DNA from 4 places in the Paeniglutamicibacter sp. NPDC091659 genome. Region 1 is predicted to be linked to each of the others. Evidence: riboswitches for the same ligand, from Rfam matches in the RefSeq annotation. Region 1 holds a riboswitch; each other region holds the start of a gene.

Region 1 (7,439 bases):
CAATCCAGCACCCCAACGAGCCGGCTCTCCAGCCAGTGCACGTTGTGTCCGGCCAAGTCGCCGTGGACAAGCGCCGGTGGAATCGCGGCAAAGCCGGCGATGGTCGAGAGAACCAGTTCCGCCTCCGCGACCAGCCCCGCGGGCAGCGCCCGCAACGTCGCGGCGGTCTTCGCGGACGTCCAGGGGCCATTGAACGCAAAGGGCGGCGCCAGTAGGTGGGCCAGCGGCGCGACGTCGATGCCCGCAAGTTCCTCCACCAGCCGCCGCAACGCCGCGGCATCGCCCATGTGCGGGGCATGTGCGCTTCCCGGGAGGTAACGCTGGACCACTGCCGAGCGGTCGCCGCCGTGCCACACGGGGGTCAGTGCCGTCGGCAGCTCGAAACCGAGCCGGGGTGCCAGGGCTTCCACGAGGTCCACCCGCCGCTGCATCTGCCGTCCGGCAGCCGAGGTGCGGCTTATCCGCAGCACCGCCTCGTTTTCGGCGACGAGCACCGCATGGAATTGGCCACCCTCGTTGACGTGGGCGGATTCCCATGCCGGTCCCGGATAAAGGGATTGGGCGAGGGCAATTTCCTGTGGCAGCGGTTTTCGGATCACGGCACCATCCTTGCAGGTCAACCTCAAGGTGTTGATGCATCGCGACAAAGTAGGATCGGGAACATGAATCAAAGGTCTGTGGAGCAAAGCCAACCGATCGAACCCGCGATGCCACCGGCCTGCAACCCGGAAGGCAGCTCGCGCAAGGCGCTGAAGATCGAGTTGTTGATAGTGCTTGGCCTTTCCCTGGGGCAATCGGGCATCTACTCGATCGTGAACCTCATCGACAAGATGACCCGCGCGCCCCTGGGGTCGCAGACGACGTCACTGAATAACTCGCTGAACAAGCGCGAGTACTTCGACCTCACCTACCAACTCCTGGACATCTTCTTTGCCTTGGTGCCGGTCATGCTGGTGCTTTACTTGCTCTGGCGGTTGCCCGGCGGAAACGCCTTTGCCCGATTGGGCTTCGACTTCGCGAGACCGTTAAAGGACTTGGGATGGGGTGCGGGCCTGTTCCTGGCCATGGGCCTTGGGACGCTCGGTGTGTATGCGGCGGGCCGCGCGCTGGGGCTGACCACGCTCATTGTCCCGGCCGCGCTGGACGACTATTGGTGGACCATTCCTGTCCTTGTCCTTTCAGCGATCCGCCACGGCATCCTGGAGGAGGTCATCGTCGTAGGGTACCTCTTCGAGCGGCTGGGTCGCCTGGGATGGGGCAAATGGCAGATCATTGTCACCAGCGCCGTGCTGCGCGGCAGCTACCACCTCTACCAGGGCATCGGGCCGTTTGTCGGCAATGTCGCCATGGGCATCGTCTTCGGCTACGTGTATTCACGGCGGGGCCGTGTCATGCCGTTGGTCATCGCGCATGCGTTCCTGGATATCGCCGGATTCGTCGGTTACGCGCTCTTGGGTTCGGCCATCGGGGTGGGTTCCTAAAAACGGTTTGATCGCCGCATTTGTGTTCCCTTGCGCGAAGCCGGGGTCTCGCTAGGCTGACGGGAAAGCCGTTTCCCGTCAGCCCGTTTCCTCTCGGAAGAAAATGACGCCCGGGAGTTCCTCGTCAGGAGAACCGAGTGCCCGCAGCAATGAGTTCACAAAAAATGTTTCGGGTCGGGTTGATCCTGGGCATCATCGGCCTTTTCTTCAACATCCTTGTTTCGCCGATTTGGAACTGGCTGGCGATGAACCAGAACGACTTCGAACTGCCACTTGGCATGGCCGGCGCCGTTGTCTACGTCTTGCAACAAGGCGCCTTCTACGGTGGCCTGTTCCTGCTGGCTGGGTCCTTTGTCGTCCGTTCGGCGGAGGCAGCCGTGGACGGAATCCGCCAGGAACCGCAGATGCATCCCCGTGCGGAAGAGGACTGACGATCGCTGCTCGGCGATCTGTCACAGACCCCACTGATGACGGAGGGACGATGCCAAACTTCATGAGTTCGAGACAAATGTTGAGGCTGGGATTGACCATGGCCGTTGTCGGCGTGGTCTTTTCCTTCACGAGCACCGCCGTGACCCTATGGCTGTTTGGCGCTATTCCCGTGGCGTGGGACGTGTTCGCTGGCGCAGTCTTTGCGCTCCAACAGATCCTGTTCGTTGGTGGCATCTTCATGGCCATCGGATCGATCATGGTGCGGCACTTTGAGATCCTGAAAGACGAGGTACAGCGAGCCGCCGGTGGGGGAGCGGCCGGCCGGTGGCGGCAACAAGGTTAAAGAACCTCGGGGTTGTGGTGAGGCCGGAACTTCCGGTTTCACCACAACCCCGAGGCTGTTGTCTTGTCCTAATGAATCCCTATAGCGTGATCGAACCCTTGGGGGTTTCGAAGGTCACTGAGAGGATTCCCGGCGTGCCGTTGGGTGCCTGCCAGTTGACGGTGACGTCGCCGACCGGCAACTGCTCGGGCTGTCCGAGCCAGTCTGCAACGCGTTCGCTGGATCCGGCGATGCTGATCGACGAAATCTTGCCAACCGGCGGCAGTGCCTTCGACGGGTGCAGGTTCTCCGTCCCGTCATCCCAACGCAGCAGGTACGGGACCTGCGGGTCGGCGATCAAGCCGTTGACGCCGATCTGGCGCCAGGTCAGTTCCTGTCCATCGGGGAACTTCCGATTTCCCGGTACCGAGCTACGGCCTAGGCGAGCCTCGACCGGTGCCAAGTCATCAACCGCAACGCACCAGCCCATCCAGCCGCCGCCAAGTTCGGAACGGGCGCGAACGGCCTGACCGAACGGTGCCTTGTCCGATGCCGGGTGGTTCAGTACCTCGACAACTTCGAGGTACTGGTCATTCTGCAACGGGAAGATGACATTGCGAGTACCAAATCGTGGGTGAATACCGCCCTTTACAGATTCGAGTCCAAGGGCCGCGCCGATCCGAGCGGCAGTTGCCGCGAGGCCGTCGGGTCCACAAGCGTAAGTTACATGGTCCAACCTCATCATGTGCCCATCATGGCACGATGTGATCTGGCTCTCGAGTTAGGGTTACCTAACTTGAGTTTGGCTGGCGCTTTCATGGTCAAATTCGGGCCAGCGTCCCATTCCTTCCGCGTTGTCACATTTTGAGATGTTCTTGCGCGCCCGCATTTCCTTGCGCCAGACTGATTCACAAGGTCATGAGTTCCAGCAACAAGCCCCGGCTTGCTGGACGGCAACCCTCCACCGCGGTGGGGTGCCCCGGGTGAAGACCAGGCCCTGCGTCACAAGGACGCAGGACAAGCGCGGGCATGCCCCTACGTAGAATCCGACGCCACAGGTGTCGGCTACGGGCATACCCCTTGAATCCTCGAAGGGGAGAATAATGTCAAACGACTGGTCATTTGAAACTCGTCAGATCCACGTGGGCCAGGAGCCGGACGCCACCACCGGTGCGCGGGCCCTGCCGATCTACCAAACCACTGCCTTCGTGTTCCCGACCGCGGAAAGCGCTGCCGCGCGCTTCGCGCTGCAGGAACTGGAGCCGATCTACACGCGCATCGGCAATCCCACCCAGGACGCGGTTGAGCAGCGCATTGCCAGCCTCGAGGGAGGCGTCGGCGCGCTGCTGCTGGCCTCCGGCCAGGCCGCCACGACCTTCGCGATCCTGAACCTCGCGGAGGCCGGGGACCACATCGTGGCAAGCCCCAGCCTCTATGGAGGAACGCAGAACCTGTTCAAGCACACGCTGCGCAAGCTGGGCATCGAGGTCACCTTTGTTGCTGATCCCGACGACCTCGACGGCTGGCGTGCCGCGATCAAGCCGAACACCAAGGCGCTCTTCGGCGAGGTCGTATCCAACCCCCGCCAGGACGTCCTGGACATCGAATCGATCTCGGCCATCGCCCACGAGGCCGGCGTGCCGTTGATCGTCGACAACACCCTTGCGACCCCGTACCTGGTGCGTCCCATCGAATGGGGTGCGGACATCGTGATCCACTCGGCCACCAAGTACCTCGGCGGCCACGGCACGGCCATCGCCGGCGTCATCGTGGACTCGGGCAACTTCGACTTCGCCGCCGACCCGGAAAAGTTCCCGGGCTTCAACACCCCGGACGAGTCCTACAACGGACTGGTCTTCGGCCGCGACCTGGGCGTCAACGGCATCCTCGGCGCCAACCTCGCCTACATCCTGAAGGCCCGCGTCCAGCTGCTGCGCGACCTGGGGTCCGCAGTTTCCCCGTTCAATGCGTTCCTGATCGCCCAGGGCCTGGAAACGCTGTCGCTGCGCATCGAGCGCCATGTCTCCAACGCCGTGGAGGTCGCCAAGTGGCTCGAGGCGCAGCCGCAGGTCGAGTCGGTCAACTACGCCGGCATCGAATCGAGCCCGTGGTTCGAACGCGGCCGCAAGTACGGCCCCAAGGGCATCGGCGCGATTGTTGCCTTCGAAATCTCCGGCGGCCTCGAGGCCGGCCAGGGCTTCGTCGATGCACTGAAGCTGCACTCCCACGTGGCAAACCTCGGCGACGTCCGCTCGCTGGTGGTCCACCCGGCCTCCACCACCCACGCGCAGCTCACCGAGGCCGAGCGGGTCGCCGCCGGCGTTTCCCCCGGCTTGGTGCGCCTGAGCGTGGGCATTGAAAACGTTGCCGACATCATTGCCGACCTCCGGGCCGGTTTTGAGGCAGTCGCCTCGCTCGCCGAGGTTGAACTGCAGGGTGCCACTAATTGAGCGTGGAGACAGACGTGGTGCTTTACGACGCCGAAACGGCACAGACGCTGGGCTACGCCCCGGACGGGATCCTTCGGCACCTTCACACGGGTGAATACACCTTTGAAACCGGCGGCGTGCTTCCGGACGTGGTGCTGGGCTTTGAAACCTGGGGGACGCTTAACGAGGACGCGTCCAACGCGGTCTACATTGCCCACGCACTGACCGGGGATTCACACGTCGCACGCGGGCTCTCGACCGAGCCCGGCTGGTGGGACGGCTTTGTCGGACCGGGAAAGACCGTGGACACCGACCGCTACTTTGTGGTCTCGGCAAACATGGTCGGTGGCTGCTCTGGCTCCACCGGTCCGGCAAGCCTGGATCCGGACGGCAAGCCGTGGGGCTCGCGTTTCCCGTTCACCACCATCAAGGACTCCGTGCGTCTGGAAGCACGCCTGGCAGATGCCCTGGGCATCAAGGTCTGGCACACGGTTCTCGGCGGTTCCATGGGCGGGGCCCGGGTGCTGGAATGGGCTGTCGAGTTCCCGGAACGCGTGAAGAACTGCGTCGTCGTTGCGGCAACAGCGGAATCCTCGGCGGAACAGATCGCCTTTGCCCAAGCGCAGAGCGCTGCCATCCGCCTGGACCCGGACTTTGCCGGCGGCGACTACTACGCCAACGACAATGTCCCCTCGGCGGGGCTCGGCCTGGCCCGCAGGATCGCGCACATCACCTACCGTGCCGAACCCGAGCTCGAGGTGCGCTTCGGGCGCTCCGCGCAGGACGGTGAGGCTCCCGTCGGGTCGAAGGACCTGAACCGGGGCCGCTACCAAGTGGAGAGCTACCTGGACCACCAGGCCGGCAAGCTGGTGGGCCGCTTCGACGCCAACAGCTACCTGGTGCTGACCGATGCCCTGATGAGCCACGACGTGGGACGCGGGCACGGCTCGGTTGAGGCTGCGTTGTCACGCCTGGGCTCGGTGAATTTCTTCGTCTCGGCGGTTGATTCCGATCGACTGTACTGGCCCGAGCAATCGGAACGACTGGCGAAGTCCCTGCCGAACCCGGTGGAGGTCCGCTACATCACCTCGCCGATCGGGCACGACGGGTTCCTGACCGATATAGAACAACTCGGCGATGCGCTGCGAAACCAGATTTTCTCCTAGGGATCTGGTTTACGGAAGGCTGTTGAGGGACTGAAGACGTATGGCTCCGGTTGAAGAATCATTCTTCAACCGGAGCCATACGTCTATGCGGGCTATGCGGATCTAGTCGGTCAGTGCCTTGAGGCGCGCCTGCGTGTACTCGTCGCGGGTGATGAGACCGCGGGCCAGGAGGCTGTCGAGCTCGGCCAGTTTTTCTTCGATGGTTTTCTTCGGTGCCAACATTTGGGATTTGGCCGCCCGGGTTGCAAGGTCGGTCTCCAGCGTGAAGATGTCCATGCCGGCGTTCTTCGTGGTCTTGTAGTTTCGAACCCAGACGAATGCCCCAAATGCCAGGATGCCGATGAATGCCACGAAAAATATCCCCATGAAGGCTGGAACCGCATCGAAGATGAAACCCATGCCACCGGGTAAGTCGGTGGGGTCCGGGCCGAGTGTTCCGAATTGGACGGTCTCATCTGGCCCCAGCAGCTCGGTGGGGAAATCGTCGATCGTGCTTGTGCTTGCTAGGGTCATGATTTGCCGTTCTGTCCTAACTCGCGTTGGCGTGTGCATCGCCGCTGTACGGCCTGTTAACACTAGTCAAACATCAATTGATTGCAGAACCGTCGAATTTAGCCAACCGTTTTCCATTTGTGACGAATGGTTCGGTTTCTCGGTGAAATGCCTAGTCGATCGATTCGGTTCCCAGCGACGGGCCGACCGTGGGCTCGCTGAACCGAACGGCCAGGGGGCGCTTGGGTGTGATGCCGTCGCCCGAGGATTGGTGCCGGATGCGGCGAAGGACCCACGGCGCCAAATGCGTGCGGGCCCAGATTAGGTCCTCGCGGCGAGCCTCGCGCCAGTTCTTGGATTCAATTTCCCCTGGCCGGGCGTGCTGCAGGTCATGCGAAACGTTCAAGGCATCTAGTGCCATGGCCGCGATCGTGTGGTGTCCGAGCGGCGAGAAATGCAGTCGATCGTCGGCCCACATCTGCGGCTGGTGCAATTCACGCAGCGACCACATGTCTGCCACGACGGCGTCGTAGCGGGCTGCGATGGTGCGAACGTTTTCGTTGTAGATTGCGACCTTGCCTCGAATGCCGCCCAGCACCGGTGTGTCACGAATGTCGGGGCCCGTGAAAAGCAGGATGGTTGCGCCCGAGGTCGCAAGGATCCGCATGAGCGCGTCGAGCTTGTCGGCGATGGCGTCCGGATCGCCCCCGGGGCGAATGACGTCGTTGCCGCCGGCGCACAGGCTGATCAAATCCGGCTTGAGCTCAAGTGCCGGGCCCGCCTGCTCGTCGAAAACCTGGGCAATGAGACGGCCGCGGATGGCGAGATTCGCGTAGGCGAAGTCCTCGATGCCTTGGCTGAGTTGCTCGGCCACGCGGTCTGCCCATCCGCGGTAACCTCCGGGGCTGCTTGGATCAACATCGCCGATTCCTTCGGTGAAGGAATCACCCAGGGCCACGTAGCGTCGCCATGGATGGAGAAGTGCGTTGTCGGTCAATGAGCCTTCTTCGAGGGGATTGGCGATGTTGTTCACAGAGGTATTCTTACCAAAGAATATCTAAGTTACCTAAGCGTAGGTTAAGTGGCGACACCAAGGGCGCGTGGATTCTGGTTGACT
Region 2 (7,439 bases), on a different contig from region 1:
CCGGCCGACGCCAAGGCCGGGTACGCCGCGGAAATCCCCATGAAGCGTCTGGGCCGGCCCGCGGAGATCGCCAACGCCACAGCATTCCTGCTCTCGGACCAGGCCAGCTTCATCACCGGCGTCGTGCTGCCGGTCGACGGCGGAACCGAGGCCTAGATCCATGCATCCGGAATCCGGGAACCCGGCACTCGTCCACGCCCTGAACGGCATCCTGGCCCAATGGACCTCCCCCGAATTCATAACCGCCGTGGCAGCACGCGAGGGCGTGCACCTGGACCCCGGTGCGATCACGATGGTGACGATCCTGGGTTCCGCCGGGCCCCAGCGCCCTTCGGCCCTGGCCGCCCGCATGGTCACGGGGGCCTCGAACATCTCCAAGATCGTCGCCCGGCTGCAGGAAGCGGGAGCCATCCAGAAGCTGGCCGACCCCCGGGACTCCAGGGCTTCGCTCGTCGAGCTCACCGCCGCCGGAAGGGACATGGCGGAGGCCCTGACCCGTTCGGGGACATCGCTGGTCACCGAGCTGATCGGGCAGTGGAGTACCGAGGACCGCAGCGACCTGCTGCGCCTCCTGGACCGCTTCGAGCGCGAAAGCAAGCGCGTCGCAATCGACCTGAAGCGCGGGGATTCCTAGCGCGAAATGGTCACGTAGGCCATGGCGCCTTCGCGATCCACGGAGACGTTTCCGACGCCTGCCGCCACCGCCAGGTCGCGGAGCTCCGCGGCCGTGCGGATGCCGGCGATGTCGCCGTGTGCCTTGAGCAGCTTCAGGTAGGCGTTGGACCGGGCCGAGCCCCGAACGAGCGAGGCCAGGCGCAGCGACCCGTGTTCCTGGAGCTGGTCGCCCAGCCCGGAAATCACGGCCCCCACGTCCGGGACCAGGTGGAGCAGACCCAGGCCCAAAATGGTTTCGTAGCGTCGTCCGTCGGGCGGCGAAAGCATGTCCCGGCATTCGAGGGCGATGCGCCCCGGCACTTCCCCGCCGGCGGCCCGGCGAATCGATTCGCGGGCCACCTCAAGCATCGGCGCGCTCAGGTCCACCAGCGTCGTGGGGCGGCGGCCGGCAACATGCAGCAGCGCCGTGGCTCTGGCCGTCCCCACGGCCACCTCGAGCAGCGGTCCGTCGCCCGAGCCGATGGCCCGCGCCGCGAAGGCCGCGTACTGGTCGGGGCGGGTTCCCCAGCAGATCCTGTTGTAGGTCGGGGAACCCAGCATTGCGTCGTAGGCCCGCGCCCGGCGCGCATAGAAACCGCGGTCGCCAAAGAAGTTTTCGCTCACCCCACCATCGTGCGTCCGGGTGCGGTGGCCTCGCTAGTGCGTGGGGGCGCCGGCATGGCGCCGCAGCGAGGCAATGTCGACTTCGAGCATCTGCCCGTTGCGCATGATCGGCGTCTTGCGACCCGGAACCAGCGCATCGACGGTCAGCCTGATCAGCGTTCCATGGGCAACGACGACGATGCGCTTGCCCTCGTGGCGCTCCAGCAGTTCGCAGAGCGACCTGATGCCGCGCGCGGCCACGGCTTCCTCGGGTTCGGCCGATCGCAGCAGCACGTCGATTTCCTCGCGCGGCAGGCCGGAGGCCACGCGGCCCTCGGCGTTTCCGTAGTGGCGCTCCTGGAGCCCGCCGATTTTTTCGGTCAGGACCAGGCCCAGGTTCTGCCCGATGAGTTCCGCGGTTTCGACGGCGCGACCCAGCGTCGACGACGCCAGGACGTCCCAGCGCGAGCCCGCCAGTTCCTGCCCTGCGACATAGGCCTGCTCGCGGCCAACATCGTTCAACGGGATATCCGTTTGACCCTGGAGACGGCCCTCGGCATTCCAGGCTGTTTCACCGTGACGGACCAAAACCAACGTTGCACTCATACCCACAAGCCTAGCCCGGCAAAATTCCGGCCATGCAGGGGGCGCAGATTCTTCGATTTTCGTCTCAGCATTCGCAACCTAAGCTCACAATCTTTGGCTGTCGGTCGATTTCTTGCCACAATGGATCAACACCCCATCCCGAGCGGCCGAGAGATCTGGTTCCATGACGCCGCAGCAACCTTTCACACTCCGGTGAACAAGGTGCTACCGCCAGAAACGATGGAGAGCGCGTAAGCAATCTTCGGTGCCGAACCCCTGCGGGACCCCTAGCGGCCCCTCCGGGGCGAGTCGGCACCGCATTGACCCGGGAGAAGCACCCCCCAGCCCCACAGGCGAGGGCCGTCCGCACCCCGGATGGCCGTTGCCACATACGCAAGGAGTCAGCCACCCTCATGGCCGAACATCAATTTGGATTCCGCACGCGCGCACTGCATGCCGGCGGCACCCCGGATGCCGAGCACGGTTCACGCGCCGTCCCGATCTACCAGACCACCTCGTTTGTCTTCAAGGACTCCGACGATGCCGCGAACCTCTTCGCGCTGCAGAAGTACGGAAACATCTACTCGCGCATCGGCAACCCGACGGTTGCGGCCTTCGAGGAACGCATCGCCTCGCTCGAGGGCGGCATCGGCGCCGTGGCCACCGGCTCCGGCATGGCGGCCGAGTTCATCACCTTCGCGGCCCTGGCCGGCGCGGGCGACCACATTGTTGCCTCCTCCAAGCTCTACGGCGGAACCATCACCCAGCTCGACGTGACCCTGCGCCGCTTCGGCGTTGAGACCACGTTTGTCGATTCCACCGATCCGGCCGAATTCGCCGCGGCCATCCGCGAGAACACCAAGGCCGTCTACACCGAGGTCGTCGCGAACCCGTCCGGCGACATCGCCGACCTCAAGGGCCTGGCCGAGGTGGCGCACGCCGCCGGCCTGCCGCTGGTCGTTGACTCCACGCTGACTCCCCCGTACCTGTTGCGCCCCATCGAGCACGGCGCCGACATCGTGATCCACTCGGCCACCAAGTTCCTCGGCGGGCACGGCACCACCCTCGGCGGCGTCGTCGTGGAGGCCGGCACCTTCAACTGGGGCAACGGCAAGTTCCCGTCCATGACCGAGCCCGTGGCCTCCTACGGCAACGTTTCCTGGTGGGACAACTTCGGTGAGTACGGCTTCCTGACCAAGCTGCGCAGCGAGCAGCTGCGCGACATCGGACCGGCGCTTCCGGCCCAGTCCGCGTTCCAGCTCCTGCAGGGCGTCGAGACCCTGCCGCAGCGCATGGATTCGCACCTTTCCAACGCCAAGGCCGTGGCCGAATGGCTGGAAGCCGACCCGCGCATCTCCTACGTGAACTACGCCGGCCTGCCGTCCCACCCGCACCACGAGCGCGCCAAGGAACTGCTCCCGCTGGGCGTCGGTTCGGTCTTCAGCTTCGGCATCAACGGCGGCCGCGCCGCCGGCACCGCCTTCATCGAGGCGCTGCAGCTGGCCAGCCACCTGGCCAACATCGGCGACGTGCGCACCCTGGTGCTGCACCCGGCCTCCACCACCCACCAGCAGCTCACCGCCGACCAGCTGGTCGCGGCCGGCGTCCCGGAGGACCTGATCCGTTTCTCCGTGGGACTCGAGGACCTCGAAGACATCCTCTGGGACCTGGACCAGGCCCTGACCGCCTCGCAGCAGGTGCTTGCCGCGCCGGCCGAGGAAGTCTACGACGGGGCCGCCTGCTCCATCGACGCGGCACGCGCCGCCGCCACGACGGGAGCCAAGTAATGAGCGCCACCGAAACCCGCACCTGGGTCGGCCCGAACGCCGCCGAACGCCTGGAGATCCTGCGGAACACCAAGTCGATTGCGCTGGTCGGAGCCTCCAACAAGCCGTCGCGCGCCTCCTACTTCGTGGCGACCTACCTGCTGTCCTCCTCCAAGTACAAGGTCTACTTCGTGAACCCGGTGCTCGACGAGATCCTGGGCCAGCCGGTGTACAAGTCGCTCGCCGACCTGCCGGAGACCCCGGACATGGTCGAGGTCTTCCGCAAGCACGACGACCTGCCATCCGTGCTTGACGAGTCGATCGCCGTCGGCGCGAAGACCCTGTGGCTGCAGCTCGGCTCCTGGCACGAGGAGGTCGCGGCCAAGGCCGAGGCCAACGGCTTGGAGGTTGTCATGGACCGCTGCGTGAAGATCGAGCACGCCCGCTTCCACGGCGGCCTGCGCCTGGCCGGCTTCAACACCGGAGTCATTTCCTCCAAGCGCCAGCTTCTCGCCTAGGCCTACTTGGCTTTGCCCTCGGGCGTTCACCGTTCGCGGTGAACACCCGAGGGTTTTTTATGTCTCGGTCAGCCCCGGAAGGTCCTCGCGGGCCATCATCGTGGTGAGGTGCCACAGCTTGCGGTCGCTGCCGTCGTTGGAGTTGCGAAGGCTTTCCCGCTTGATTTCGCCGACGACGTCGATGATCCGGTTTTCGAGGAGCTTCACCTCGTCGGCATTGAGCATCAGGTTGGAAAGGTCGAGCACGCCCCGCATGTCCGGCTCGTTCCCGGTTGCATACCCATTGCCCCAGTCCAGGACAGCCTGAAGTTGGCGCACCAGCTCCTGGCCCTGCTGCCCCAGGTACGACTTCAATACGAGGGCGTCATCGGCCGCGCTGGGGGCCTCCGGGGTTCCAACACTGAACCGCCCATGCACCGCCCGCCAGACCCGATCCCGCCGATCCCGCGCCAGCTCGGGAGCCTCTTCGACGATTCCCGCCGAAGCCAGCACCCGGAGGTGGAAACTCAGTGAATTGGCCGGGACATCCAGTCGTTCGGCCAAGTCGGTGGCGCGGGCGGAGTCCATCGCCGAGAGCATCGAGACAATGCGGCGGCGCAGCGGATTTGCCATGGCCTTGAGCATTGAGGAGGTCATGGTGATGGTTGCGTCGTCCGGGGAATTCCGTTCCTTTGGAGCCATGTCACCAGTGTAGCGATTCCACAAATATAGTTGCGCAAACTCTATTGCGCAATAATATGTGCGGGTCTAATCTGGGGTGCATGACGACCAAAACCAGTGCTGAAACCAGCGCGAAGGCCGCTACCCCGACCCCAGCGCTGTGGCGCAACCGGAACTACCTGCTCTGGCTCGGCTCGGACACCGGTTCGGCCCTCGGAATCGCCTTGCATTCCTTCGCGGTCCCCCTCATCGCCTTGGTCGCAACCGATTCCCCGGCACAGGCCGGCATCATCGGCGCAGCCGGGATGCTCGGACGGATGCTCGCCACGTTGCCCGGCGGCGTCCTGGCGGACCGGCACAACCGCCGCCGGCTCATGATGATCGGCGGCATGTCCGGCACGGTGATCGGTCTCGGTCTTGTTGCCGCCGCGGCCACCGGAAACCTGACCTTTTGGAGCCTGCTCGCCCTTCACCTGCTGATGTCCGTGCGCAACGGACTGTTCGGCTCAGCCTCGGATGCGGTGCTCAAGGACCTGCTGCCGGAAACGCAGCTCGGTTCGGCCCTTGCCGCAAACCAGGGGCGCGATGCAGTGGTTTCCTTGGCAGGTGGACCGCTCGGCGGCATTCTGCTCGCGGTCTCGCACACCGTGGCCCTGGCCGCCGTCGCAGCGATTCACGCAGCGGCAACGCTTCTCGCCAAATTCATGGTCCTGCCGGCACCCGGCCGGGAAGCGGATGCGGCCGCAGCAAAGCGGCAGGAACCGGCCGGCCGCACCGGATGGGTGCGCGGCTTCGCCAAGGAGAGCGGCGAAGGCCTCAAGTGGTTGTGGCGGCGCAAGGACCTGCGTGTGGTCCTTCTGGTTTCCGTCATCATCAATCTTGGAACCAACGCCTCCATCACGTCGGTCATTTTCGCGCTTCAACGCCGCGGAGAATCGGCCGCGACCATCGGCCTGGTGTCGGCGGCGATCGGTGCCGGCATGCTCCTGGGCAGCATGACCGCACCCGCACTGATCAAGCGGGTTCCCAGCGGTGTTCTCACCTGCGGCGGGCTGCTCCTGGCGATTGCAGCTCTCTGGGTCTTGCCGTTCGTTGAACAGGTCGCGGCACTTTGCGTGATCCTGGCCGTTGCACTTTTCGGGGCGCCGGCAATCAACGCCGGCATTGGCGGCTATTTCATGACGGCCGTTCCCAGCGGGCTTTTGGGCCGGGCCACCAGCGCCTCTGCCCTGATGGGCATGGCAGCCCTGCCGTTGGCCCCGCTGATCGCGGGATTCGGTTTCCCGCGCCTGGGCTGGACCGGGCTGCTGTCATTCTGCGCGGCCATCGCGGCACTGGCGGGGATCATTGCACTTGCAAACAAGCCGCTGCGCACACTCCCCGGCCCCGAGGGGTGGGCGGCACGCGCAGCGGCCTACAAGCAGACTTCGTCCGTCTAGCTGGATCGAACGGAACGGCCTACCAAACGGGCTCATCGTCATCGTCGTCGGCTTCGGAAACGCCAAGATCGGGCTGCTGGTTCCCGTCGAACTGGGCCCAGGCCTCGGTGAATTCGAGGATGTCCTCGAGCGCTTCCTCGTGGTCATCGTCCAGGAGCTCCAGCGCATCGCTCGAGTCCAGGATGCTGGCGATGGCCCTGGCCGGATGCTCCTCGAAGTAGTCGGCCGGCGAGTAATCGGCGTTGAACGTCAAGTCCTTGCTCTGCTCGTACAGGTCAATAAAGGCCTCAACAACTGCAGGAACCCGGGACAGCTCCAGCCCGGTGAGCGCGTCGTTGTACGCGCGACTGGTCACCTCTGCCCATTCTTCGATGATCTCTTCGCTCATTTGCGTTTCGGAATTGCCCACTTCTCTACCTTGCCTGTTTGACGACTCTTCGCGCATCAATAATATGGTGAACTGCCCAAACCGTACATCTCCCACGGATGTGAATTTGGACCGGGCGCACCCGGTTCCCCCCCGGGAGACGACAAGGGCCGGCCGCCGGGACACACCCCCGACGACCGACCCTGGAATCTTGGCTTCCTACAGGCGGCGGTTGGCCAACACCGGAAGGAACTCACGCACCTCGTCGATGCGGCGGCGGGTGACCTCGGTCGTTACCAATCCCTCGACGTCGTCATCCAGGAAAACGACGGGCACGCCCATCGGATCCAGGATCGCCGAGTGCCCGATCGTGTGGCTTGAGCTGGTACCCGCTGCGGCGACCCACACGGTGTTTTCGATGGCACGGGCCTTGAGCAGGGTTTCCCAATGCTCGATCTTGTGGTCGCCCTTGAACCAGGCGGCCGCGACCAGCAAGACGTCGACGCCGTTGACGGCCAGGCGGCGGGACAATTCCGGGAAGCGGAGGTCGTAGCAGGTCAGCATCCCGACCTTGAGCCCGCCAATCTCAAAGATCGGCAGCACATCGACCGGGCCCGCGGTGATGGCGGTGGATTCCTGGTAGGAGAAGGCGTCGTAAAGGTGGATCTTGCGGTAGGTGCCAAGGATCGACCCGTCCTCGGCGACCGCGGCAAGGGTGTTGAAGGGGCGCGCATCGCCGCTTTCCTCGTACCCGCCGGCCACGATGGCAATCTTGTGCTCTGCAGCGATGAAGGACAGCTGCTGCACGAACGCGGTCCAGTGTCCGGCGATGGCCTCGGCCAAGCCA
Region 3 (7,439 bases), on a different contig from region 1:
CGCGAAGGAAGACGCGGCCGCCACGCTGTTGGCGGAACCTCCGCCCGAGCTCGGTGCCGCCTCGATCCCCGACGGCGCGCCGCCCTATTTGCCGGGCAAGAAGCAGATCATCCCGGTCCCCGCCGACGCGGAGCGCGACCGCCCGCACCTGGGCGAGTGCGTGCAGAAACCGGATTCCCCGTTCACCCGCGAATGCGCCGAGGGAGCGGAGGACGGAACCCTGACCATCGCCCTGGTGGGCGACTCCCATGCCACGCATTGGTACCGGGCGCTGGAAGCCACCGCCAAGGAACACGGCTGGACGCTGCTCACCTACCTGAAGAATTCCTGCCCGTTCACTGCCACCGAGCGCATTGCCGAGAAAAACGGCAGCATTTCGTGCCACCAGGCCAACTCGGACACCTTGAAGCGGATCATCTCCCGCGGCGACGTGGATGCCGTGGTGACCAGTCACTGGGCCGGGGCCGTCCTGGAAAAGGGTGCCGCAGAGGGCTTCGCCGAGTACTGGGGCAAGCTTGAGGACGCCGGCATCAAGGTCTACCCGATCGTTGACACCCCGCGCCCCGGGACGAAGGTTTTTGCGCGGGACTGCGTGGCGCAGCATCCGGATGACCTGGAATCCTGCGGCGCCCCGGCATCCAGGGCCTTCGAGCCCAACGACTTCACGCTCGCCGCGGCCAAGCGCGAGCCGCGGGTCGGCGTGCTGGATTTCTCCGACCAGTTCTGTGTCGGCGGATTCTGCCCGGCCGTGATCGGGAACGTGCTGGTATACCGGGACAAACACCACATCTCCGACACCTACATGCGCACCCTTGCCCCGGTCTTCGGCGCCCGACTTGAGGCGAAGCTGCGCGCCGACGGACTGGACGACCGCGTGCGGTGACCGCAGTGACGCACCGCACGCGGGTCCGTCGGGTCAGGGAGCGATTTTCCGCTAGACTGGACAAGGCTGTTTCTGTCGTACCTGGCAATCGGGTATCGACGACAGCAAATGCAAAGAACCTCCTGTTGCGGAAATGCCGTGACCGTTTAGCCCAAAGGAGGTGGGTTCACATGCGTGCTTATGAATTGATGGTGCTGATCGACCCCGAGGTCGACGAGCGAACCGTTGAACCGACCCTCGGTAAGTTCCTGGACGTTGTACGTAACGATGGTGGAACCATCGAGAACGTTGACATCTGGGGCCGTCGCCGCCTGGCCTACGACATTCAGAAGAAGAATGAGGCCATTTACGCGGTAGTTAACTTCACCGCCACCCCCGCTACTTCCGCGGAACTTGATCGCCAGTTGAGCCTCAATGAGACCATCATGCGCACCAAGATCACCCGCCCGGAAGAGGCAAAGGTCGTTGCAGAGTAATTCTGCTTTTCGATCTTCGTAGAACAACACCTTTTAGGAGGCTCCAATGGCAGGCGAGACCGTCATTACGGTAATCGGTAATTTGACCGGTGACCCAGAACTACGTTTCACCCCGTCAGGGTCGGCAGTCGCGAACTTCACGATCGCTTCGACCCCGCGAACCTTCGATCGCCAGTCCAATGAGTGGAAGGACGGCGACACGCTGTTCCTCCGCGCATCGGTGTGGCGTGAGGCTGCCGAAAACGTCGCTGAGACGTTGACCAAGGGCATGCGTGTCATTGCTCAGGGCCGCCTCAAGTCGCGTTCTTACGAAACCAAAGAAGGCGAAAAGCGTAACGTCACCGAGCTCGAGGTCGATGAAATCGGCCCGTCCTTGCGTTACGCCTCCGCAAAGGTCACCCGCACCCAGCGCTCCGGCACTGGCGGCAACGGTGGCTTTGGTGGACAGCAGAATGCCGGCGCCAATGCCGGCGGATTCGGCGGCGGCAACGCCGGCGGCCAGGGTGGTTTCGGTGGCGGCAACGCCGGCGGAAACAGCGGTGGCGGCTGGAATGCACCTGCAGCCGATCCTTGGGGCGCTCCTGCCGGAGGAAACAACGGCGGATGGGGCAACCCGGGTTCTGACGAACCGCCCTTCTAAACAAAATTATTCACCATCCCGCAGAAAATTCTGCGGGCTCCACCTGATAAAGGAGCTCCACGATGGCTAAGGCTGAACTCCGTAAGCCCAAACCAAAGTCCAACCCCTTGAAGGCCGCTGACATCACTGTCATCGACTACAAGGACGTAGCATTGCTGCGCAAGTTCATTTCGGATCGCGGAAAGATCCGTGCCCGTCGCGTTACCGGCGTTTCCGTTCAGGAACAGCGCAAGATCGCACAGGCCATCAAGAACGCGCGTGAAGTAGCCTTGCTGCCTTACTCCGGCGCTGGCCGCGGCTAAGGAAGGTATACAAACATGGCAAAGCTCATTCTGACCCACGAAGTTACCGGCCTCGGTGCCGCAGGCGACATCGTTGAGGTGAAGAACGGTTACGCACGTAACTACCTTCTCCCGCGCTCGTTCGCCATCACCTGGACCCCGGGCGGTGAGAAGCAGGTTGAGTCGATCAAGGCCGCCCGTGCTGCTCGCGCCGTTGCGTCCTTGGAAGAAGCACAGGCACTTGCCGCCGCTATCTCCGCCAAGCCGGTCAAGCTGACCGTCAAGGCCGGCGCTACCGGTCGCCTCTTCGGCACCGTCAAGACCGACGACATCGCCAAGGCTGTTGCAGCCGCCGGCGTTGGCGCGATCGACAAGCGCAACATCGAGATCAACGATCACATCAAGTCGACGGGTAACTACTCGGCTACCGTGCGTCTGCACACCGATGTATCCGCGACCATCTCGCTGCTGGTTGTTGCTGCAAAGAAGTAATTCTCTGCACACCCATCGCCCCTCGGGACGATAAGCGATTGAGGACTCCACCTTCGGGTGGGGTCCTCATTGCGTTAACCGATCGCTTGGGTGCCTGCATGGGGCCAACGAGCCGGCATCGACCAAATGGTGCGGAGGCCCTATATCGACAGATGAGGACGAAAAGCGAATGTTGGTCGCAGAATGTTCGATTCTTACGCTTCGTGACCCATTGTGTCGAAACAATCTTTGACTGAAGCTAAACCTTTCTCCTAACGTTAGTCATGAATCAAGAGTGTCAACGCAAAAGCCCTGGCTTGTTGACCGGCAACCCTCTCGCGGTAGTGGGGTGCTCCAGGTGACGATTCGGCCCGCGGGACCCCGGGGGCAAGTACTGCACACTGGATGATGGGCAGCTGCGCTTTTGGCGCGTACCCGATTCAAGGTGGGCATGAAGCCGAAGGACCGAGCCATGACTCTTGCAACAGACCTCACCCCAGACACCTTGCGCAACGTTTTCGCCCAGCATCCCTCTGGCATTGCTGCACTGTGCGCCATCGTCGACGGTGAGCCGCAGGGCATCGTCGCCTCGTCGTTCACCGTCGGCGTTTCGATGGATCCGCCGTTGGTGATGTTCGCGGTCCAGAACACCTCGCGCACCTGGCCGGTTGTTCGATCCAGTGCCCGCATCGGGGTATCCGTGCTCAGCGAGAAGAACGAGGGGGTTTGCCGCCAGATCGCTTCCAAGACAGGAGACCGCTTTGCGGGGCTCCGCCTGGATTCCACCGACGAGGGCGCCCTCCTGCTCCATGATGCAAGCCTGTGGCTCGATTGCTCCGTGGAGCAGGAGATTCCCGCGGGCGACCACCACGTCGTGCTGCTGCGCGTGCACGGCCACCAGACGAGCGATGAAACGAATTCCCCGCTGGTCTTCCACGGGTCGGCATTCCGTCGACTGGAAGCCGAACAGCTCGTCTCCTAGACGCCACTCGGAAGCACAGGGCCTGCCGGTAGCGATCCGCACCGCATGTTGGGTCTACCGGCAGGCCTCCTCTTTTCGGTGGAAGCAGCGAGGCAGGCACCGCCCCTGCGACTAGGAAGGGTCGTGGACGACTTCCATCATGTGGCGGTACCCGTACCGCGCCAACTCCGTGAGAACCCCGAAGTCGACGTCAGCGAGCTTGTTGACATACAGGCATGCGACACCGCGCTTGTGCTTTCCCAGCTTGCCCAAGAGCTCCCCGGACTCCGGCGCAATGGTCAGGCCATAGAGAGCCAGGATCGTTGAGCGGGGCGAGAACCCGATCGCGCCGGCGTCGCCTTCCCGGCCTGAATCGTATTTGTAGTGGTAGGTTCCGAATCCGATGATCGTCGGCCCCCACATGGTCGCCGGCTGCCCGGAGACTTCCTCCATCATCTCCAGCAACGCACGTGAGTCGGCGCGCCGAACGGGGTGGGTGACGGAGGCGATGAACTCGTGTGGATCAACCCGGGTGGGGGTTGTTTTATTGGCGGCCATGCGAGCCAGTATTACAGCGCTGTCGACGGTCATCAACCTTGTTAATCCCCAGATTTCCCCGAACCCCGTGGATAGCTGTGGATAGTTTGTGGGTAACCGTGGAAACCGACGGAGATTAACCGCGGAATCTCGGGGTTTTTGCGTGTATAACCAAGTTTTTTACTCCGCAAACCTGTGGATAACTACTTTCTGTCCACAGGCATGTAAATGCATAATACCTAGTCAGCTCTATATTTTTGGCAAAAATCATCGGTAATCCACAATGTTCTCCCCAGACTGTGCACACAACACGCCGCAAGGTGCACAGGTTATGCACAGCCCCTGTGGATAACGGTGTTGGGTTTGAGGCAAATGGGGTCTAAGGTGACAGTGTTCCCCACCTATTTCCACAGGCTTGCGTGTCTCTTCGCACACGTGAGATTGGACGTACCAAAAGGTCGGCCGACCCTGCGACACTGAAGTAGATAATGATGCGGAAAACCGGGAACCCGCGAAGCTTGAAGGGAAAATCCATGTCGCTGTCCAGCACGGAAGCCACGTCCGAATCCGACTATGGCCGTACACCGCCACAGGATTTGGTTGCGGAGCAGAGTGTGCTCGGCGGCATGATGCTCTCCAAGGATGCCATCGCCGACTGCGTTGAAGTACTGCGCGGCATGGACTTCTACCGCCCGGCTCACGAATCGATCTTCGAAGCAATCATCGACCTATACGGACGCGGCGAACCTGCCGACGCCGTGACCGTCTCTGACTTGCTCACCAAGCGCGGAGAAATCACTCGCATTGGTGGCCCGGCCTATCTGCACACCTTGATTCAGTCGGTGCCGACCGCGGCCAACGCGGGTTTCTATGCCGAAATTGTTCGTGAGCGAGCGGTGCTGCGTCGCTTGGTTGATGCGGGGACCAAAATCGTCCAGCTGGGCTACTCCCAGGACGGCGAAGTCGATGCAATCGTCAACGAAGCCCAAGCTGAGGTCTACAAGGTAGCCGAACGTCGTACCGCAGAAGACTACGTTCCGCTGCGCGACATCATCGAAGGGACCGTCGATGAAATTGAATCCGCTGGTAGCCGTGGCGAAGGCGTCATCGGTGTTCCCACCGGTTTCTATGAACTCGACGAGCTAACCCAGGGCTTGCACGGCGGCCAGATGATCGTTATCGCAGCGCGCCCGGCCGTCGGCAAAAGCACGTTTGCATTGGATTTTGCCAGGTCAGCAGCCATTAAGAACAATATGACCGCTGTTTTCTTCTCCCTGGAAATGGGCCGCAACGAAATTGCCATGCGTCTGCTTTCGGCAGAGGCAAGCATTGCTCTGCAGAACCTGCGTAAGGGCACCATCAAGGACGACGAATGGTCCAAGATTGCTACCACCATGGGCAGGCTCAACGACGCGCCGCTGTTCATTGATGATTCCCCGAACATGTCGTTGATGGAAATTCGTGCAAAGTGCCGGCGCCTAAAGCAAAAGCACGATCTAAAGCTCGTGATCCTTGACTACCTGCAGCTTATGAGCTCGGGTAAACGTGTGGAATCGCGTCAGCAGGAAGTCTCCGAGTTCTCTCGTTCCTTGAAGCTGCTCGCCAAAGAACTAGATGTGCCGGTTATTGCGCTTTCCCAGCTGAACCGTGGTTCCGAACAGCGTACCGATAAGAAGCCAATGGTTTCTGACCTCCGTGAATCCGGCTGTCTCACGGCAGGGACCAAGGTCCTGCGTTCGGATACCGGCGCCGAGACCACCATGGGTGAACTCTTTGCCACCGGTGCCAAGGACGTTCCGGTGTGGTCACTTGATGACAGCCTGCGCTACGTCGAACGCCACCTTACTCACGTCTTCTCCACGGGTGTAAAGCCTGTGTACAAGATGACGCTCGCCTCCGGACGCACCATCCGTGCCACCGCCAACCACCCATTCTTCACCTATGAAGGGTGGCAGGCTCTTGGCGACCTGCAGGTCGGCGACCGTCTGGGTATTCCGCGCCACGTCAATGGACCTTCGCAGCGAACCGATTGGGATGACGAACAGATCATCACCATTGCCGAGTTCATTGGCAACGCGCCGGTTGCCGATGAAGTGCCCGTGGACAACGATGACCCGGCCAAGCTTGGGGATTTGATCAAGTTCATTCCCGAGGGCGTATTCTCGCTGCCCAAGACCGGCATTGCACTCTTCCTCAGTAGTTTGTGGGCAACAGCCGGAACGGTGAGCGCCAACGGTGCCTCTGGGCAGATCCGGTACCGCGCCCACTCGCGCAAGCTTGCTGACGACATCGCACGGTTGCTCCTGCGCTTCGGCGTCACCTGCAAGATCAGCCAGCGCACCACCAACACCTGTGTTGTGGAAATTGTTGGCGATCATGACCAGAAACGCTTCCTGCAGGAAATCGGAGTTGAAGGCGAACAGGCCAGCGCGGCGCAGAGCCTGCTTGATGCCATCATCAACAACAACGAACCGGTTGAACTGGGTGCCGCGCCACTTCAGGTGTGGAATAGCGTTCGCGAGATTCTCGAGGAAAGCACTAGTTCTTCGGAAGGCGAGGGTGTGCTCAAGACCGCGGTGCGCCAGCCGCTGAGCCGCGTTGCCGAAACCCTGGACGATGCTGAACTTCAGGTTGAGGCCATCAACGACATCTTCTGGGACAACATCATCTCCATCGAAGCCGATGGCGAAGAAGAAGTCTTCGATGCAACGGTGATTGGAAACCACAACTTCATCGCCAACGGCATCGCAGTTCACAACTCCATTGAGCAGGACGCCGATATGGTCATCTTGCTGCACCGTGAAGACATTTACGACAAGGAATCGGCTCGGGCCGGTGAAGCCGACGTGATTGTCGCTAAGCACCGTAACGGTCCTACCAAGACCATCGTGGTTGCCTTCCAGGGCCACTACTCGCGCTTCAACAACATGGCGCAAGAAGGCGGGATGTAGCCGTTCCGATCCTGCCGCGGTGCGGCCTTCCCTATTCCGGGAAGGCCGCACCACTGCGTTAATCGGCTCTCAGGCGCCGGGCGCCTCTACGCCCGAGCTTCGGCAAACGACTTGAACTCATTCATCATTCTCAGGCTCTGCTTCTTGAACATCGAGCCGAAAAGCAGCCCGACAATCTTCATGAGGCCCGTGAATTCGAAGGTGTTGTGGGCGACCCAGCGGGTCGCGGTTCCGCCCAC
Region 4 (7,439 bases), on a different contig from region 1:
GGAAGAACGATGCCTTGTAGGGCAGGTCGCTGACCTTGTTGCCCTGCGCCAGGAAGCCGCGCCGGAACCGGTAGTGCGACAGGGCGATTCCGGCCCAGACGATGAACCCGCACAGGCCCGAGACGTTCAGCAGCCAGGCGTACGCGGCGCCCTGCCCGACGATGGCGCTGAGGAACCCGAAGAGCCCCACGGCGGCCGTGGCCAGCAGCGCGTTGATCGGCACGCCACGGGAATTGGTGCGGCCGAAGGCCTTCGGGGCCTTGCCGTCATGGGCCATGGCGTAAAGCATGCGCGTCGAGGCATACAGGCCGGAGTTGCCCGCCGAGAGGATCGCCGTCAGGATCACGGCGTTCATCAGGGCCGCGGCAAAGGCGATGCCCGCGCGCTCAAAGACCAGGGTGAAGGGCGAGGCGGCGATGTCGGCTTCGCCGGAGGCCAGCAGGCTCGGGTCGGTGAACGGAATCAGGCAGCCGATCACGAAGATGGCGCCGATGTAGAAGATCATGATGCGCCAGAAGACGGAGCGGATGGCCTTGGGGACTTCCTTCCGAGGATTCTTGGCCTCGCCTGCCGCGACGCCCACCAGTTCGGTGCCCTGGAAGGAGAACCCGGCGATCATGAAGACGGAAATGATCGATACCCAGCCGCCGTGGAAGACGTCCTCGCGGTTCTGCCAGTTGCTGAGGCCCGGGGAAGTGTCCCCGAGAATGCCGACGATCATCAGTACGCCCGCAATCAGGAAGATCACGACGGCCACGACCTTGATCATGGAAAGCCAGAACTCGCTTTCGCCAAAGGCCTTGGCCGAGAGTGCATTGACCCCCGTGAGCAGCACCAGGAACGAGCCTGCCCAGATCCATCCGGGGACCCCGGGGAACCAGAAGTCCATGATGATGCCGGCGGCCACGAGCTCGGCGGCCACGGTGATGGCCCAGTTGAACCAGTAGTTCCAACCGATCGCGAACCCGAAGGACGGGGAAACGAACCGGGTCGCATAGGTCTGGAACGAGCCAGCCACCGGGATCTTCGCCGACATTTCACCGAGCGACTGCATCAGCAGGAAGACCATCAGGCCGACCAGCGCGTAGGCGACGAGTGCGCCGCCGGGTCCGGCCTGGGCGATCGTGCCTCCGGAAGCGACGAACAGGCCGGTGCCGATGGCACCGCCGATGGCGATCATCTGGAGGTGGCGGCTGCTTAGCCCGCGCTTGAGTTCGTTGTCGGGCTTGCCGGCGTCGGTGCCGTCGCCGACGGTGTTCGCGGTGCCACGCTGCACCAGCGATTCATTTTCAAGTGTCACGGAAGTTCTGCTCATGGGTGTCATGCAACACCACCGGAGGCCATTGAAGCGACTTTGCTCACAGGGGATCCGTGTGCTGGTGCCGCTGCGTGACGTGTGTCTGGTTTCTCACATACCGCACATCCCTGTATTAGTGCGGTTTTTTCCGGGGAAATTCGGGGTGGTGGACTATACAGAGCGTCACGCAAGGTTGCCAATCCGAAGGCGTGAGCCACAGATGGTCGAATGGATAACCTTGTTCTCGTCCGCTCCGAGGCACAGTATTGCTGATGCATTGGTAGCTTCCCGGCGGTGGTCTATCTGGATCAAGACCATGCCACAGTCTTTGATCTGGGCCTGCTAGGCCCGGAAATGTCGCTCGGAGATACCGTCTGATTGCTCAGATTCAACGAAACGACACTGACTATTATGACGGGCGTTCGTCACAAAATGAGAATCGGGCCACCCCGGGGAAGACTCGACAGTGGCCCTGAGCCAGTGTTCATCCGAACCGGGTGTGATATAGGGCGATCGGCCGAATGCGCCCGTCATCGGCCGCCCAAACGCGACGAGGGGGCCACCCGCCGGATGGCCCCCTCGATCAATTGCTGCAAATAGTTAGTCGGCGACGACGAGTTCCACGCTGATCGGCGTGGGGTTGGCAATGATGTCGAAGACCGGGCAGTGCGCGTCGACGGCCGCCTGCAGCTCCTCGTAGCGTTCGCGGGTCTCGGGGCCGGACACCGTCACCTTGAGCCGGACGCCGCCGAAGCCGGGGCGAACCGTCTCATCGATTGCGAAGAGCCCACGCACGTCGAGGTCTGCCTCAGCATCGATGTCCAGCGAATCAATCTTGATCCCCAGCTGGTGGGCGTACAGGCGGTAGACGACCACCTGGCAGGAAATCAATGCGCCCAAGGCGTACTCGACGGGGCTTGCCGCCGCGTCGTCCCCTGCCAGGCCGACCGGCTCGTCGACCAGGAAGGTGTGCTTGCCGGCGGTGACTTCGGTGGCGACGGAGCCGACGGCGGTTCCGTTGGCCTTGAACGTCAGCGAGGCACTTGCGGTGTCCGCCGTGATGCGCTCGCCCCAGGCGTTTCCGGCCGCGTTGAGCTTCTCGGCGCGCAGGATGTCGGGGGTGGTTTCGAGCAGGGTCTCAGACATGGGAGATCGATCCTTCCGTGGTGGCGCGTGCCAACCACGTCGCCATACTTACGCCGGTCCGGTTGGACGGCGTCGAATCTTCACCTGGAGCACCCCGCTATGACGAAGGGGGTTGCCGTCCAACCGACCAGGGTCGTGAATGGTTGGAACTCGTGATTCTGTTGACAAGTGTGCCGGGGATACCGAGCGCGAGGCAAGAAAATGCTTCATGCAGCGTCATGAAACGGGGGACGATCCTGCCGCCATGTCAGCTGCGTGCCGGGTCAGCTGCCTGTGGAGAAAAAGAAGGGCGTGAGCAAGAAGAATGGGATGAGCAGCAAAAAGGGAATCACTGACAGGATCCACAAGATGGTGCCGACCCAGCCAGTCACCTTGCCGACCGTCGCGTCGGTGTTCAACTGCTCGGCCTCCTTTGCCTTGTTGATGGCGATGATGCCCAAGGCGATGCCGACAAGGGGAACGAAAAGGGAAAGGATGCCCAGGATCATCGAGGTCTGGGCAAGCTGTTGGCCTCGATTTAGCTCCGGGTACTGTGTCATGTTTCCTCCGACGTGATAGCTCTGGTTGCCGGAGGCCATGCGGCGGAACATCCGGTTGAATCGAGACTAGCGGAGTCCCCACGGCAAAAGGCGCAAGATGCCTTGTCGGGACGCCAAAGATGACTGCAGGTGCACTTGAGGCTCGCCCTTGGGTCATCTTCGGTTCGTGGCGATTCCGGTCGTTTGCAGATGGGTTGGGCCAACGGAGGATCGCCGCAGACGGAGAATTCCGGTTCGGGGAATTCCGAGATTGCCTTGGGTGCCGCCGGGCAATTGGCAAAAACACAAAAATAGCGACCCTCCAAGATTTGAATTCTTGGTGGGCCGCCATCTTCATGGTTTCGTGAGGATTTACGACTGGGAAGCGGCCATGCCGGCTACGACCGTGATGAGCACGAACGCGATGATGCTCAGAATGGCGAGGATGGTTCCGATCCAGCCGGTTACCTTGCCGACGGTTGCCGCAGTGTGGAGCTCTTCTGCCTTCTTGGCCTTGGAAATGGCGATCGGGCCAAGGATGATCCCGACGACGAAGAGTGACAGGATGCCGAGGATCATGGAAGTCTGGGCAAGCTGGGCGCCGCGCAGCTGCTCGGGGCTGTTCTGGATGTACGTAGGTGCTCCCTGGTACGGGGCAGCGCCATTGAACTGTGGCTGGTTGTCGGCCGGCTGAGTCATTTTTCCTCCGCGAAAAAGATGATGGTGCAAGTGAATGATGTCTAAGGTGCGTCCTTAGATTTTGAGCGTACCGGCGTTTGGCCATGAAATGGCGAAAAGCATCGCCGTCCAGCGCAACGAAATGATCACAAGTGCCATCCGAGCCGCGTGGGGCCGGAAAGTCTCGGCTGCTGGGGCCCGGGCGGCGGTATCGATCATGGTTTGGCGACGACTAACCCTCGCTCTGCTCAGACTCCGAGTCGTTGAGCCGTGCCAGCAAGTCGGCAAAACGACGGATCTCATCCGGTTCCCAATTCGACAACCGCTCGCGCATCAGGATCCTGGCCCGTGTCCCGGATGCGACCCATGCTTCCCGGGCGGCATCCGTGATGCTGACGAGCATGGCGCGCCCATCGCTCGGGTCGGGCTCCCTGGTCACCAGTCCTTGGCTCTGCAATTGCTTGATGGTCCGGCTCATGGTGGCCTTGTCCACGTGGAGTTCCGATGCCAGGACTATTTGTTGCTGTGCCTGTTGCCTGACCAAAATCGACAGGACCCTGTAGCCCAGCGGCTGCAGCTCCGGGTGGATGTCCAGCGCACGCTTGCGGATCGCGGTGCGGGCTTTGACGGCCATGATCGAAAATTGCTTCTCGACCTCTTGCATCAACGGCTCCAGCACCTGCGGATCGGCGGGCTTGTCGACGTCGGGGGTTGGCTCGGAGCTAGGGGGTTCCATGAAGTCCATATTAGTGCGTTTCCCCGGGGCCACAGGGCGGAACATCGGTGAACGACGCCGGGCCCGCGGCTTCCCCGGGGGCGGGACAAATCACGGGGCCAGCGGCACACTACGAGCAGGGCTCTTCCGTTTTGTCCTTGTCGCAGTGCAGAATGGCAACTTGCTAGACCTCGACAAGTCAGGAGAACAGCATGGCCACAATCCTTAATCCCTACATCAGCTTCCGCGGGGAAGCCCGCCCGGCGCTGGAGTTCTACCAGTCGGTTTTCGGCGGTGAACTGGACCTGCGACCCTTCGCGGACTTCGACTTCGCCAAGACCGACAACCCCGCGGACGATGCGAAGATCATGCACGGGCACCTTCGAGGGCCGAATGGCTTGAACATCATGGCTGCGGACACCCCTGAATCCATGGAATGGAAGGGCGGCACCGCCATCTCGATCACGCTCAGCGGCGAGGACAAGGACGAGCTCCAGGGCTACTGGGACAAGCTTGCCGAAGGCGCCACCATTGGCCAGCCGCTGGCACAGGCCCCGTGGGGCGACTGGTTTGGAATGCTGAGTGACAAGTTCGGCATCGATTGGATGGTCAACATCGCAGGATCGCCGGGCGCCGGAGCCTAGCTGCGACGAATAGGCTTCTGGTGGGTGGCGGACCCAAGGTTGTTTTGCCACCCACCAGTCTTGTGTTTCCGGTCAGTCGTCCTTGAGCAGGGCCTCCGTGCGTACCCACAGGGAATCGCTCAGCCCGGGGTTCTTGGCCTGCGGGTTGGTCCGAGAGACCTTTCTGCGCGTGAAGTACTCGCCAGCCGGCCAGTCGACGCGGGCGTTTCCGTGGGCCAGCCATACCAGGGTGTCTGCGCCCTTCTGGGGCGAGGCAAGGAACTTGGAAAGAAGCTTGTTGCCGTAGACCCCTTCCATGGAGGCGCCCGGCGAGCTGGAAAAGCTCGTGGCGACTATGCCCGGGTGGAATGCCGCGGCGGAGAGCCCTCGGGAGCCATAGCGTTTCTGCAATTCACGGGTGAACAGGATCTGTTGCAGCTTGGCATTCCCGTAGGCGCGGTTGGGGCTGTAGAACTTCTCCGCATTGAGGTCGTCCAGATCGACCCGTCCATACAGGCGGTTCGCAAGGCTCGAGGTGTTCACGACGGTGGCCTGTGAGTCGAGCAGCCGGTCAAGCAGCAGCTGCGTCAGCAGGAACGGTGCCAGGTAGTTGACCTGGAAAGTGAGTTCAAAACCATCGACGGTCGTTTCCCGGACGGGCGAGAATATCCCGCCGGCATTGTTTGCGAGGACGTCGATACGCGGATAAGTGGCCAGGAGTTCGGCGGCGAGAGTGCGCACCTGGGCCAGATCGGCGAAGTCGGCGAGATGGAATTCGGCACCCAGCTCCGCTGCGACGGCCTTCGTCTTCTCGGGGTTTCTGCCAACCACAACCACCTGATGGCCGAGGTCCGTGAGCTGTCGGGCGGAGGACGCGCCGATTCCATCGCTGGCGCCGGTGATGACAATTGTCTTGGCTGGCATGTGGTGCCTCTCGAACTGAAATCGGCGTGCTGCTTTGTCAGCCAGCCTACGCCGCGCTCAGGGCTCCCAGCTGAAAGCGGCTTGTTGCCCCGAAACTTCTCTGGATGGCTTGCACCTTGCGCTGGATCGTCCGCAAGCTGACGCCGAGCGCGCGAGCGATGGAATCGTCGGTGAGGCCGGTTGCAAGCAATCGCAGTATCTCTTGTTCTTCACTGCTCAGCAGCGGCGAGGTTGACCTGCGGTCGTTGGTCGGGGGCGTCGCGGATTTCCAGATGGTTTCGAAGGTGTCGTTGAGGAATGCGGCGAAGCACGGGTCGTGGATTCGAACCCCCAGGACCCCGCTCGGGTGGTTTGCACTGCTGAAAACCAGCGATTCTTCCCCGTCCCGAATGACCAAGCGAGTGGGAACGATCGAGGAGACGCGAGCGCTGGATTCGTGAAGGGCGGAACTCGGAACCAGCGGAGCGCGCGACTCTCGCTTGAATGCCGCCGGATCGTAGACCACCCGGTAGTGAACGCCGCGTTCCAGGGCGTCACGTCGAGCCCTCTCCATCCCCTCGGTATCCGGTGCGTCGATTCCGCGGTCGAAAGCCTCGAGCGATCGGCGTGCCCGGTATTGAATGTCCGCATACGCGGTGGCAAGGCTTTTCCTGACGGTGATGAACTCGATCTCCGAGTGGGGGAGTGGCCTCGCGGGCATTGATTCACCGGCCAGTGTTCCCGCGCCGGAAGCCAGAGCGTCGAACTGCCTGGATATCGCATCCAGCCCAAGGTCGATCAACGGGTACTCTCCATTTCGTGGAAGCGCGGGCGCTGCAGCGGTATCCAGCTGCATGCAGGGCCTGCCTCGGAACGTCGCCGGCCGCCCGCTTCGGGACAGTGTCCGATGGGCCGCAGGTTCCCTGAAAGCCTGCAACCCATCGGCGAAACCGGCTCAACGCATTCGGGGATTTAGAACAGGGTGAAGCCGGTTCCCAGTTCGTCATCCGGGTTGAGATCGAACTGGTGGCGTCCGGTGCGGTACGCCATGCCGGTGACCACCGGGATGACCGCGGGGAACTGCGAGCCTGACACGTCGTGGGGCCGGACGGTGCCGATGAAGGTCGAGCCCACGATCGAGTCGTGCTTCAGCGAATTCTCGGTGATCTCGCCCGTGGCGGCCAGGCAGGCCAGTCGCGCCGAGGTGCCCGAGCCGCAGGGGGAGCGGTCAACTTCGCCGTCAGCGAAGACCGTCATGTTGATCTGGTTCGGTCCCGTCGAGAGGTCTTCGAGCTTCTGGAACAGGATGGTTCCGTAGACACCGCTCTGGCGCGGGTCGGAGTGCTGGGCCTCGGGCAGGTCGTTGCAGGCCCATTTCACGGCGCGGCCGATGGAGCGCAGCTCGGAGTAGTTCTCCTTGGTGATGTCCAGGTCCAGCTGGGCAACATCCAGGCACGCATAGATGGCTCCGCCGTAGGCCAGGTCGACCGTGTACTTCTTGCCGTCAACGTCGACCTTGAGGTCTTGCCCCACGACGTAGGACGGAACGTTTTCAAAGG

What was found. A riboswitch is a leader RNA that binds a small molecule or an ion and turns the genes downstream of it on or off. The one in region 1 is predicted to bind S-adenosylmethionine.
Region 2: another riboswitch for S-adenosylmethionine. It lies ahead of ACIQLF_RS07740 (O-acetylhomoserine aminocarboxypropyltransferase/cysteine synthase family protein); the one in region 1 lies ahead of ACIQLF_RS17520 (bifunctional o-acetylhomoserine/o-acetylserine sulfhydrylase).
Region 3: another riboswitch for S-adenosylmethionine. It lies ahead of ACIQLF_RS00775 (flavin reductase family protein); the one in region 1 lies ahead of ACIQLF_RS17520 (bifunctional o-acetylhomoserine/o-acetylserine sulfhydrylase).
Region 4: another riboswitch for S-adenosylmethionine. It lies ahead of ACIQLF_RS03565 (OsmC family protein); the one in region 1 lies ahead of ACIQLF_RS17520 (bifunctional o-acetylhomoserine/o-acetylserine sulfhydrylase).

Annotation. Positions count from the first base shown of each region.
Region 1 is NZ_JBIVTO010000011.1:1,305-8,743, forward strand. It holds gene ACIQLF_RS17495 (phosphotransferase family protein) at 1-599, opposite strand, end outside; gene ACIQLF_RS17500 (CPBP family intramembrane glutamic endopeptidase) at 708-1,481, shown strand; gene ACIQLF_RS17505 (hypothetical protein) at 1,631-1,912, shown strand; gene ACIQLF_RS17510 (hypothetical protein) at 2,011-2,256, shown strand; gene ACIQLF_RS17515 (VOC family protein) at 2,336-2,980, opposite strand; SAM riboswitch class IV at 3,150-3,265, shown strand; gene ACIQLF_RS17520 (bifunctional o-acetylhomoserine/o-acetylserine sulfhydrylase) at 3,339-4,685, shown strand; gene ACIQLF_RS17525 (homoserine O-acetyltransferase) at 4,688-5,830, shown strand; gene ACIQLF_RS17530 (SHOCT domain-containing protein) at 5,933-6,343, opposite strand; gene ACIQLF_RS17535 (SGNH/GDSL hydrolase family protein) at 6,495-7,355, opposite strand.
Region 2 is NZ_JBIVTO010000003.1:8,797-16,235, reverse strand. It holds gene ACIQLF_RS07760 (SDR family oxidoreductase) at 1-156, shown strand, start outside; gene ACIQLF_RS07755 (MarR family winged helix-turn-helix transcriptional regulator) at 161-634, shown strand; gene ACIQLF_RS07750 (methyltransferase domain-containing protein) at 631-1,278, opposite strand; gene ACIQLF_RS07745 (histidine phosphatase family protein) at 1,312-1,863, opposite strand; SAM riboswitch class I at 1,994-2,089, shown strand; gene ACIQLF_RS07740 (O-acetylhomoserine aminocarboxypropyltransferase/cysteine synthase family protein) at 2,256-3,629, shown strand; gene ACIQLF_RS07735 (CoA-binding protein) at 3,629-4,126, shown strand; gene ACIQLF_RS07730 (ArsR/SmtB family transcription factor) at 4,184-4,807, opposite strand; gene ACIQLF_RS07725 (MFS transporter) at 4,888-6,225, shown strand; gene ACIQLF_RS07720 (hypothetical protein) at 6,245-6,634, opposite strand; gene ACIQLF_RS07715 (carbon-nitrogen hydrolase family protein) at 6,812-7,439, opposite strand, start outside.
Region 3 is NZ_JBIVTO010000001.1:166,542-173,980, forward strand. It holds gene ACIQLF_RS00750 (acyltransferase family protein) at 1-883, shown strand, start outside; gene rpsF (30S ribosomal protein S6) at 1,054-1,359, shown strand; gene ACIQLF_RS00760 (single-stranded DNA-binding protein) at 1,406-1,999, shown strand; gene rpsR (30S ribosomal protein S18) at 2,062-2,301, shown strand; gene rplI (50S ribosomal protein L9) at 2,317-2,772, shown strand; SAM riboswitch class IV at 3,039-3,151, shown strand; gene ACIQLF_RS00775 (flavin reductase family protein) at 3,224-3,733, shown strand; gene ACIQLF_RS00780 (DUF1801 domain-containing protein) at 3,845-4,270, opposite strand; gene dnaB (replicative DNA helicase) at 4,783-7,200, shown strand; gene ACIQLF_RS00790 (SRPBCC family protein) at 7,287-7,439, opposite strand, start outside.
Region 4 is NZ_JBIVTO010000001.1:784,323-791,761, forward strand. It holds gene ACIQLF_RS03560 (amino acid permease) at 1-1,315, opposite strand, end outside; gene ACIQLF_RS03565 (OsmC family protein) at 1,898-2,443, opposite strand; SAM riboswitch class IV at 2,483-2,601, opposite strand; gene ACIQLF_RS03570 (DUF4190 domain-containing protein) at 2,707-3,021, opposite strand; gene ACIQLF_RS03575 (hypothetical protein) at 3,334-3,660, opposite strand; gene ACIQLF_RS03580 (MarR family winged helix-turn-helix transcriptional regulator) at 3,872-4,375, opposite strand; gene ACIQLF_RS03585 (VOC family protein) at 4,567-4,998, shown strand; gene ACIQLF_RS03590 (SDR family NAD(P)-dependent oxidoreductase) at 5,071-5,901, opposite strand; gene ACIQLF_RS03595 (LuxR C-terminal-related transcriptional regulator) at 5,948-6,736, opposite strand; gene ACIQLF_RS03600 (proline racemase family protein) at 6,853-7,439, opposite strand, start outside.